One region of the Paenibacillus rhizoryzae genome, then DNA from elsewhere that is predicted to be linked to it. Evidence: riboswitches for the same ligand, from Rfam matches in the RefSeq annotation. Region 1 holds a riboswitch; each other region holds the start of a gene.

The links. A riboswitch is a leader RNA that binds a small molecule or an ion and turns the genes downstream of it on or off. The one in region 1 is predicted to bind ZMP and ZTP.
Region 2: another riboswitch for ZMP and ZTP. It lies ahead of rpiB (ribose 5-phosphate isomerase B); the one in region 1 lies ahead of AC6ESO_RS25000 (IMP cyclohydrolase).
Region 3: another riboswitch for ZMP and ZTP. It lies ahead of AC6ESO_RS16645 (bifunctional 5,10-methylenetetrahydrofolate dehydrogenase/5,10-methenyltetrahydrofolate cyclohydrolase); the one in region 1 lies ahead of AC6ESO_RS25000 (IMP cyclohydrolase).

Annotation. Positions count from the first base shown of each region.
Region 1 covers NZ_JCAALT010000010.1:2,384-5,656, reverse strand. The annotation lists gene AC6ESO_RS25010 (SRPBCC family protein) at 1-90, opposite strand, end outside; partial or broken gene AC6ESO_RS25005 (xanthine phosphoribosyltransferase) at 122-691, opposite strand; gene AC6ESO_RS25000 (IMP cyclohydrolase) at 785-1,489, opposite strand; ZMP/ZTP riboswitch at 1,547-1,623, opposite strand; gene AC6ESO_RS24995 (alpha-L-rhamnosidase-related protein) at 1,686-3,273, opposite strand, start outside.
Region 2 covers NZ_JCAALT010000008.1:164,161-167,433, reverse strand. The annotation lists gene AC6ESO_RS23145 (manganese efflux pump) at 51-611, shown strand; gene AC6ESO_RS23140 (low molecular weight protein arginine phosphatase) at 723-1,298, shown strand; ZMP/ZTP riboswitch at 1,428-1,510, shown strand; gene rpiB (ribose 5-phosphate isomerase B) at 1,627-2,094, shown strand; gene AC6ESO_RS23130 (TIGR01440 family protein) at 2,110-2,718, shown strand; gene glyA (serine hydroxymethyltransferase) at 2,751-3,273, shown strand, end outside.
Region 3 covers NZ_JCAALT010000005.1:239,578-242,850, reverse strand. The annotation lists gene AC6ESO_RS16655 (sensor histidine kinase) at 1-382, shown strand, start outside; gene AC6ESO_RS16650 (cyclodeaminase/cyclohydrolase family protein) at 410-1,039, opposite strand; gene AC6ESO_RS16645 (bifunctional 5,10-methylenetetrahydrofolate dehydrogenase/5,10-methenyltetrahydrofolate cyclohydrolase) at 1,036-1,905, opposite strand; ZMP/ZTP riboswitch at 2,005-2,090, opposite strand; gene AC6ESO_RS16640 (glycerol-3-phosphate dehydrogenase/oxidase) at 2,227-3,273, shown strand, end outside.

The DNA.
Region 1 (3,273 bases):
AAATACAATATCGCGCGGCGCGTTCATCACGCGCCAATTCAGCACATCTTTCTCGCCAATAATTGGATTCGGGTTCGATTCTTTGTTCATCCTGTTATCCATTCCTCCATTTTACCTGCCATTAAACAAACTCCACCTTGCCGCCCTCCAGCGAAGCAATGCGAGCAAGCGACTCCACGCGGAATCCCTTTTCCAGAAGCTTCCCTCTTCCGGATTGAAACGACTTCTCGATCACGATCCCCATGCCGGCTACCTCTGCCCCGGCTTGCTGAACGATTCGCGCCATACCAAGCGCAGCTTCCCCATGAGCGAGAAAATCATCAATAATCAGCACGCGATCATTCGGTGCGAGGAACTTTCTCGATATCGTGACTTCGCTCTCCTCTTGTTTCGTAAATGAGTATACCTTCTCCGTGTACAGGTCATCCCGAAGCGTCAGCGATTTGCGTTTACGTCCGAACACCATCGGCACGCCAAGCTGAAGTGCGGTCAGCACTGCCGGTGCAATGCCCGAAGACTCGATTGTCATGATCTTCGTTACACCGCTCTCGCGAAACAGCTCGGCAAAAGCTTTTCCGATCGCAAGCATCAGCTATGCATCCACTTGATGATTCAGAAACGTATCTACCTTTAACACGCCGCCATCCAGCACGATGCCTTCTTGCCTTATTTTCTGCTTAAGAAGCTCCACAGCACTCATACACCCCTTGTTCCCATTTCCGCTTTAACCAGCAATCTAATGCTTCAGTATTCCCCGATTAACCGACCTAATCCTGCCAGCCCCTCACACATGCTTATTTCTAAAAGCGTAATTAATCGTTTGATCCTCCACGCTAATCGATTTAACCAGCAGCGAAATTCGGTTATCCGGGTTGATTCCCTCCCAATAGAAATCGGCGGTTTCTTCAATGGAATCGAATAACGGCACTTCGAACGGATCGCCTTTAAACGGCTTCAATACGCCATCCCGTTCCGATTCGTAGGTATGTATGCAGTGTCCCGTCCCCTGCTTAAACCGGCTGAAATGATACCGACTACGCAAGCAAACCGAAGGGTCGTTGTCATACGTTTTGAGAATCGACAATTCATACTGCTTCACATCCGCATAGATAACGGCAGAGATCCTCGGTGTAAAATGCGGCGCATCCGGCTCGAACTCTCGGTTCATCAACGCTTGCTCGAAAGTCTGCCGAAGCTGTAAGCCCTCATAGATGGTATCCGTCTGGTCACCGTTAGAGACAATGTGCGCATCCTCCCAGTGGCGGATCGGATAATAAATAATAAGCGAAGGATCTTCCATCAACGCCGGATCGAATGCCTTATTCCTGACATACATGCCATCCTGCTCAAAAACCCGATTGCGGCTGTTCACGCTGCGCCCCATAATCCAATACACCTGCACGTAATGCGACCCGGAAGGTGTCATGCCTGCAATCAAGGTTCTCCCCGGATAAGGCTTCTCAAACAACTCCTGTTGATAGGACTTCACTCACACTCGCTCCTCTCCGAATACAAAAAGAGGCAAGGAGAACTCGTAAGCTCCCCCTACCTCTGCCCAGGCGTACGGCTCGTATCTATATGCTCCCTCATGGTTGCCCATGTACGCCAGTTACATACAGACTGCTAAATTACTCTCACAATACCGAATTAAGCCCTATAAATCAACTATTATTCTGCAAGCTTGTTCATACGACCTTATGCTCGCTCAATTCCACGACCTGAACGCCGGGAGGTGCAATGACACTCGTACACACCTTGCCGCTATCGTCCACATACCACTTCACATGGAGATCACCAAACGGAGTGTTGACCGTACCGCTGCAAGCGCGAATGCCGCCGACCGGATTTGGCGAGACCATCACTGTTTTGTAACCAGGCTCAAGCGACTGAACACCGAGAACAACTTCGCCTATCCATTTCACAGGCGTGCTGGACCAGGCATGGCATAAGCTCATCCGATAGGAGCCGTAAGCTGTATACGTGGTGAGAGCATCGTGAAAATCGCGCCCTCCATTTCCTTCCCCGTGCGAGTAAGCTTCCCAGAAGGTCGTCGCCCCGTGATCGAGCATTCCGCCCCATACGATCGAGATCACCTCATACGCTCGCTCATGTTTCCCAAACCGGGAATAACACTCTGCCAGTTGGAACGCCGACAACGGCGTGATCGGATCCATCAACTCATATTCGTCCAAGAAGGCTACGGCTGCATCAGCACTCACATAACCGCTTGCAATACCGAGCACTTTAACTGCCAGAGCGTAAGGCTCTTTCATAAAATCCTCGGAGCTCAGTGCCCGCATCGGCCAATCGAGCAGCGGCGCCAGCTCCAGCTCAGGTAATTCGGCTGCCAATTTCACCAAGTCGGCATGCGTCAATGCATAGATTGCTTGCAGCGCAATAACCTTCTCCTCGTTGGTCAGCGGTACCCATTCAATCAGAATGCCGTCTTGGATGAGGAGCCCTTCACCTGGCCTCGTATTCTCAAGCACCCATTTCATATGGCGGTGCATCGGCTCCTTCAGCTCCAGCACAAATTCCTTATCGCCCGTCTGAAAATAATACTCCGTTACCGTCTTCATCCACCACAGCGTATATTCACAAATACTGTTCATCCAATGCCCGCTCGGCGTACCTTCTCCCAGCTCACGCACCGCGCGGCGGATAACCTTCGTATCGTCCCATAAGAAGTAACAGGATTTTGCCGCCAGATAGAAATCAAAGGTCCAGTTCAGCCGATCCCGCTTAATCCCGTCCCACAGCCCAATTTGATGACATATCCGGCTCGTATGCGCGGAAACCTCAAAGATTTGATTTAGCTCCTCATTATCGCTTTGCAGTTTCCCAGCTTGGCGCAGCGCTACGTGCACCGTCTGGAACCTCAGCTTCAGTTCAAAAGACTGCTCTGGTTCGCCCAGTACATACAACTGTATATAACGACAGCCCTGTGGAAGCGTACAGACCGTTTCTCCCGGAGGAACAACGAGCCATTCCGTAATACAACCGTCGTAATGCGCAAGCTCCATGGTCGATTCAGCACCATTCCATAACAGCTTCACCGGCTCGTCACCTGAGTTGGAGACGATAAATCGGCAGTTATGCTCCGCTAGCAGATCGACAGTCACTCTTGAAGCTGTGCTCAGGTCCATCTCCATTTGCAGCTGTCTCATCGCTTTCCACTCATTCTGCTTCCGCAGATGGTAAAACAGCTCTAACTGCTCCTGCTCCGGTTTGACCACGGATCCATCCTGTCCATGTGCGCCGCTGAGACTGACT
Region 2 (3,273 bases), on a different contig from region 1:
ATCTTGTCCGCATATGCTTACTCAGAGGTTGCGGACAAGGAGAGGATGAAATGGTTGAGGCGGGCATGCATGCCGGACAATTGCTGACGCTGCTGATTATCGCTATGGCACTGGGGATGGATGCTTTTTCGCTGGGTGTCGGCATCGGGCTCAAAGGCATTCGGCTGATGGATATAGCAAAGCTTAGCGCGATCATTGCGCTTTTTCACACGATTATGCCGCTCATGGGCATCTTTACGGGCAAATATGTCAGTACGCTGCTTGGCGGCGTTGCGACGACTGCGGCTGGTGCGCTGCTGCTCCTCCTCGGCGGGCATATGATTTATAGCTCGCTGCGCGGCGATGCCGTGGAGTCGATCGATTACCGCAGCTCGTGGGGGATGCTATTGTTCGCACTCGGCGTGAGCATCGACTCTTTTTCCGTCGGGATCTCTCTTGGCATGTTCGATACGGACATGCTGCTGACGGTACTGCTGTTCGGCGTTGCCGGCGGGATGATGTCCGTATTTGGGCTGCTGCTCGGCCGTAAAGTGGGTACAAGTCTCGGCGGCTACGGGGAAGCGTGCGGCGGCGTGATCCTATTCACATTCGGATTGCTGTTCCTGTTCTAACAGATCAGCAACATATGCCCTTTATCTTTTATCAATAACAATAACAATTTCAATTTCATAACCTATAGATCAATCACCAAACCCACACCTACGAAAAGGAGTGTATCAATCGTGAAACGGATTCTATTCGTGTGCACCGGCAATACATGCCGTTCACCAATGGCTGAAGCGCTGCTTCGGGCGATGTCCCAGCAAAGGGGCATGCAGCTCGATATTCGTTCCGCAGGCGTGTCCACGATCGATGGACTGCCTGTTTCCAATCATGCGCGTACGGCGCTGTCCAAACGCGATATTGCGCATAACGGCACCTCAAAAGCGCTGGAAGGCGGCTCGATTGCGTGGGCTGATCTTATTTTGACAATGACCGCCAGCCATAAGAGGCAGCTGCTGCAGCATTTTCCGGCTGCCGTGGACAAGACGCATACGCTGCTCGAGTTCGTGAACACGGATCCCAAAGTACTGGCTGACATCGCGGAGCTGGAGGGGCTTTATTCGAGCTGGCAGATCAAGCAAGCGCTTGGTCAGCCGATGACGGCGCAGGAGCGGTCAAGGCTGCTTCAGCTGGAGCAGCAGATCCCAAGCTTCGATGTAGCGGATCCTTTCGGCGGTTCGCTGGCGGTTTATGAGCAGAGCGCGACCCAAATCGAAGCCGCATTAAATCGACTTCTTGATCGCCTGAACGGATAAGAAGTAGAGGGATCGCAGTAATTTTCTTGCTCTTCACCTCTCCCTTTGCCAAAGGATGGCAAGCGCCGTTTCTTCCGGCAACGATTGATTTTGACACTAAAATCCGTTATGATAAAAGCAACTAAAGACGGTTTCCGATGTAACTGGCGACGAAAGTGGGTTAAACCACGGTGGAGCATCGGATCATACGGCCGGTCGCCTGGGCAAAGAGCAGCGTGCGTAAGCATGCTTGCTCTTTTTTCGTCTTTTTCGGCGAAATCAGGTATACTAATGCCATTGTGAATCGACAATTTCCGCCATGTGCGGTCTTATTGGGAGGAAAATGGATATGAAAATCGCCATCGGCGCAGACCACGCGGGCTACCGCTTGAAAGATGAGCTAGTTCCGTTTATCAAATCGCTTGGTCACGACATTGAGGACGTAGGCTGCGATTGCGATCAATCCGTAGACTACCCGGATTATGCACTTCCGGTTGCTGAGCTTGTAGCGCAAGGCAAGGCAGAACGCGGCATTCTCATTTGCGGCACGGGAATCGGCATGTCCATCGCGGCTAACAAAGTCAAAGGCATTCGCTGCGCGCTGGTGCACGATATGTTCTCGGCTAAAGCAACCCGCGAGCACAACGACACCAACGTGCTGGCAATGGGCGAGCGCGTCATTGGCCCGGGCGTAGCCCAAGAGATTATCCGGATTTGGCTTGAGACACCGTTCTCCAATGGCGAGCGTCATATCGGCCGCGTGAGCAAAGTGATGAAGCTTGAAGCACAATACGCCGATGCGGCGAAATCCGAGTAAGGGGCGTATCCAGTGATGAGCGACCACGGAATAAGCAACATGGACTCGGCACAGCTGACCAAGGATGTAGAAACCGTAGTCCGCGAGCTGGCAGCCGCGTCGGGCATTCGTCAGGGACAGCTGCTTGTAATCGGCGTGTCGACCAGCGAGGTGCTCGGCGAGCGGATCGGTACATCAGGCACGCTGGAAACGGCAGCCGCGATCTACGCGGGGGTCGAGAAGGTACGGCAAGAATTGCAGTTTTATCCCGTTTATCAGTGCTGTGAACATCTGAACAGGGCACTCGTGATGGAACGGGAAGCCGCTGAACGATACGGCCTAGACCTTGTTTCGGCGGTCCCTGTGCGTAAAGCCGGCGGCTCGATGGCAGCCTACGCGTTCCAAACGCTGCAGGATGCTGTGCTGACCGAGACGGTTCAGGCACATGCGGGCATCGATATCGGCGACACCTTCATCGGCATGCATTTGAAGCGTGTTGCGGTGCCGGTGCGACCAACGATTCGAGCAATCGGATCCGCGCATTTGACGATGGCTTATACCCGTCCGAAGCTAATTGGCGGGGAACGTGCGGTTTACACGCGAGAAGCGGCAGGTCCGGCAACGGATGCCGGCACATGCGACTAATATACTTATTATCTTGAGGAGGACTCATCAACATGGAAAACCTACGTAAACAAGATCCCGAAATCATGAAAGCCCTTGGCCTTGAGCTGCAGCGCCAACGTGACAACATCGAACTGATCGCATCCGAGAACATCGTTTCCGAAGCGGTATTGGAAGCAATGGGTACGGTGCTGACGAACAAATACGCGGAAGGCTACCCGGGCAAACGTTACTACGGCGGCTGTGAGCATGTCGATATCGCGGAAGATATCGCACGCAACCGCGCCAAAGAATTGTTCGGTGCTGAGCACGCGAACGTGCAGCCTCACTCCGGCGCACAAGCAAACATGGCTGTTTACCTAGCGGCGCTAAACCCGGGCGACACGGTTCTTGGTATGAACCTGGCGCATGGCGGTCACTTGACGCACGGCAGCCCGGTTAATGCTTCAGGTCTTCTGTACAACTTCGTAGCTTACGGCGTTAACGAGAACACTTTTACAATCGACTATGCAGAAGTACGCAAACTGGCGTTCAAACACCGTCCGCGCATGATCGTTGCAGGCGCATCGGCTTACC
Region 3 (3,273 bases), on a different contig from region 1:
AGCGATGATCACGGCCGATGAACGGCTCATGTCGAAGGCGGTAGCGAACATCATTACGAATGCCGTTCAATATTCCGGGGATGCAGAGCGGGTTGTTATTCGGTTATCGGAGGAAGAGCCTGCCGCCAATGAGCAGCGCAATCATCGTTCGTGGTATAGGCTGGAAGTGCTGAACACCGGCGTGCAGGTGGAGGAATCGAAGCTGCCTCGATTGTTCGAGCCGTTCTACCGGGCGGAGCAGTCGCGCAGCCGCTCAACCGGCGGCAGCGGACTTGGTCTCTATATCGTAAGTAAAGTGCTTGATGCTCACGGCGCGGAATACAGCATCGCCAATACGGCGGAAGGAGTTCGCTTCAGCGTAAGGGTGCAGAGAGCGGCGTGAAGCTATAAAGGGATAAGGAACCGGACATTAGATTCTGTCGCGAACGACAGCTAATGTCCGGTTTTTGAGTTGTTCGATTTCAGCGATGAGAGCGGTGCGCTTCGTCGCATAATGAGCTTTAATTCCCTCATCCTTCAGAGCGGCTAGATTGATCTCCACCGTTAAGAGCGCAGATTGCGCAGCAGCTCCTAGGAGCAAAGCGCCGATACCGAGGTCAGAGATGACATGCGCGTTCGTGCAGGAAGCGATGCTCAGCGTCGAATGCAGCGCCGCTCTGCATACCTCCATTAGCCGAAGCGGAGCTTCAATGGAGGCAATGGTCGCATTATGCAGTGCCTCTTGGCGAACAGCCTTCTCAGACTCATTCTGTTTGGGCAGCTTCAGTGCATGCATATAACCGTCAAAAGCCGAAATGTCATCGGCGAGCAATGATTCGCATGCGGTGGAAAGGCGCTGCATCTCGTTCAATGCAGCGTTAACTTGAAGCTGAGCATCGGCGTACTTCTCCCCTTGCGAGAGATGGGCCGCCATCGCGGTCATGGCCGTGCCGAGCGCTGCGGCAAGAGCGGCGGCACTTCCGCCGCCCGGTGTCGGGTCGGCACTAGCTGCCTTCTCTAAGAAACGACGAATAGAATCATCCCACGTAACAGTTGTCATCGTGGCCTCACATCTCCTTGCGACATTTGGATATCGATCGCTTTCATCAGATTGCGAAATAAGACCGCGGTCGTTAACGTACCGACTCCCCCCGGAACCGGCGAGACAGCCGCTGCCACATCGACTAGATCCGAAGCGGCATCTCCGGTGATCGAGCCATCTGCAAGCTCGTTAATGCCCGCGTCGATGACGGTTAAGCCGGAATGTACCAGTTCCTTCGTAATCGTATTCGGTTTGCCAACCGCTACGATGGCGATTTCCGCATGTTCCAGATGAGCGGACAGTTCAGGCGTCCTGGAATGGCATACGGTCACGGTAGCGTGCTCGCGCTGAAGGAGATGAAACAGCGGAAGTCCGACTGTATGTCCTCTGCCTACTAAAGTCACGTTACGTCCTTCTAATTTGTAGCCGTAATGCTTGAGTAACCCGATGCAGGCTTGCGGCGTTGCAGGGTACAGCCCTGTGTCATTGCCGGTGTATACCGCCAGTTTATTGGAGGGAGTGACGCCGTCGATATCTTTGGCAGGGGCTATGCAAGCTTCAATTGCAGGAGCCGATAGATGCGCGGGTAATGGCAGCTCAAGCATGATGCCATGAACGTCTTCATCCTCATTAAGCGCGGTGATGATGCGCTTCAATTCCTCTTCCGAGACATCATTCGCGAAAGCATGGAGCTGGAACGAGATGCCTAGCTTCTCGGCAATCTTTTGCTTGGAACGGGCATAGTAGGCGGAGGCAGGATCGCCCTCAACTAGTAGTGTCGCCAGAGACGGCTGCTTTCCATTCTCTTTCCATTCCTCTACGCGGGCCGTTATTTCCGAATACACAAGCTCCGCTGCTTCCTTCGCTTTCAGTACAATGGCCATAAGCGATCTTCTCCTTCACCTGCAATAATAGAAAGCACGATCAGAAACGAAAAAAAGCATTCGCAAGCAGGCTAGTCCTCAGACATAGCCAGCCGCAAATACTTCTCCCCAGGCGAACGGTAAATTTCGATCCGCATGCTCCCTCGTGGTTCATTCCACTGATTTCGCCAGTTGCATGCAGCGTTATTTTCCTAGAGTGTAGCATGTTGGGGGCGCTTTGAACAGGTCAGTTGGAATGAAATTCCTTATACGCTTATACTGTAAATAAAAGGCCAAAGGTTTGGGGAAAATGCTTCTTTTGCTAAAGGAGGAATGAACGGCATGGGCGAATCTTTCTCGGTGGAGCACCGGGCAGCGCGTCTAGAGCGAATGTCATCGGAGCTGCTCGATGTGCTCATCATCGGGGGCGGCATAACGGGGGCCGGCATTGCATGGGATGCGTCGCGGCGCGGTCTTCGGACAGGTCTTGTGGAAATGGGCGATTTTGCGCAAGGTACGAGCAGCCGCTCGACCAAGCTGGTGCATGGCGGTCTGAGATATTTGAAGCAAGGCGAGGTCAAATTGGTAGCCGAGGTTGGTCGCGAACGGGCGCTGCTGCACAAGCATGCGCCTCATGTCGTGACGCCGACGCCGATGCTGATGCCGGTCTACAAGGGCGGTACCTACGGATATCTGGCATCGGCCATTGGGTTATATATTTATGACAGGCTTGCAGGCGTCAAACGTGCGGAGCGGCGTAAAATGTATCGGCGCGAGCAAACGGAAGCCCTGGAGCCGCTGCTGAAGCGGGATGGCTTGCGGGGTTCGGGCTACTATTATGAGTATCGGACCGACGATGCGCGGCTGACGCTTGAGGTGATGAAGACGGCGCATCGGCATGGCGCGGAGATTGTGAATTATGCCAAAGTCGAAGAGATGCTGTATCGGGACGGCGTAGTGTGCGGCGCTCGGATTGCGGACGTACGCAGCGGCAAACGTTATGATGTCTATGCGCGGAAGATCGTGAATGCGGCAGGACCTTGGGTTGACCATGTGCGCAAGCTGGACGGCGAAGTGACGGGCAAAAGGCTCCTGCTTACAAAAGGCGTTCATTTGGTTGTGGATGGTGAGCGACTGCCGGTACAGCAGGCGGTTTATATCGATGTACCGGATGGGCGGATGATCTTCATCATCCCGCGGGACGGCAAAACCTATATCGGGACGACGGATACGTTCTATCACGGCGATCCCGGTTCAGTTGTCACCACGCGCGCGGACCGCGATTATTTGCTGCATGCGGCGAATGCCGCTTTCCCTACAGCGAAGCTTACGCAAGCGGATGTGGAGTCATGCTGGGCAGGAGTTCGGCCGCTCATTCACGAAGATGGA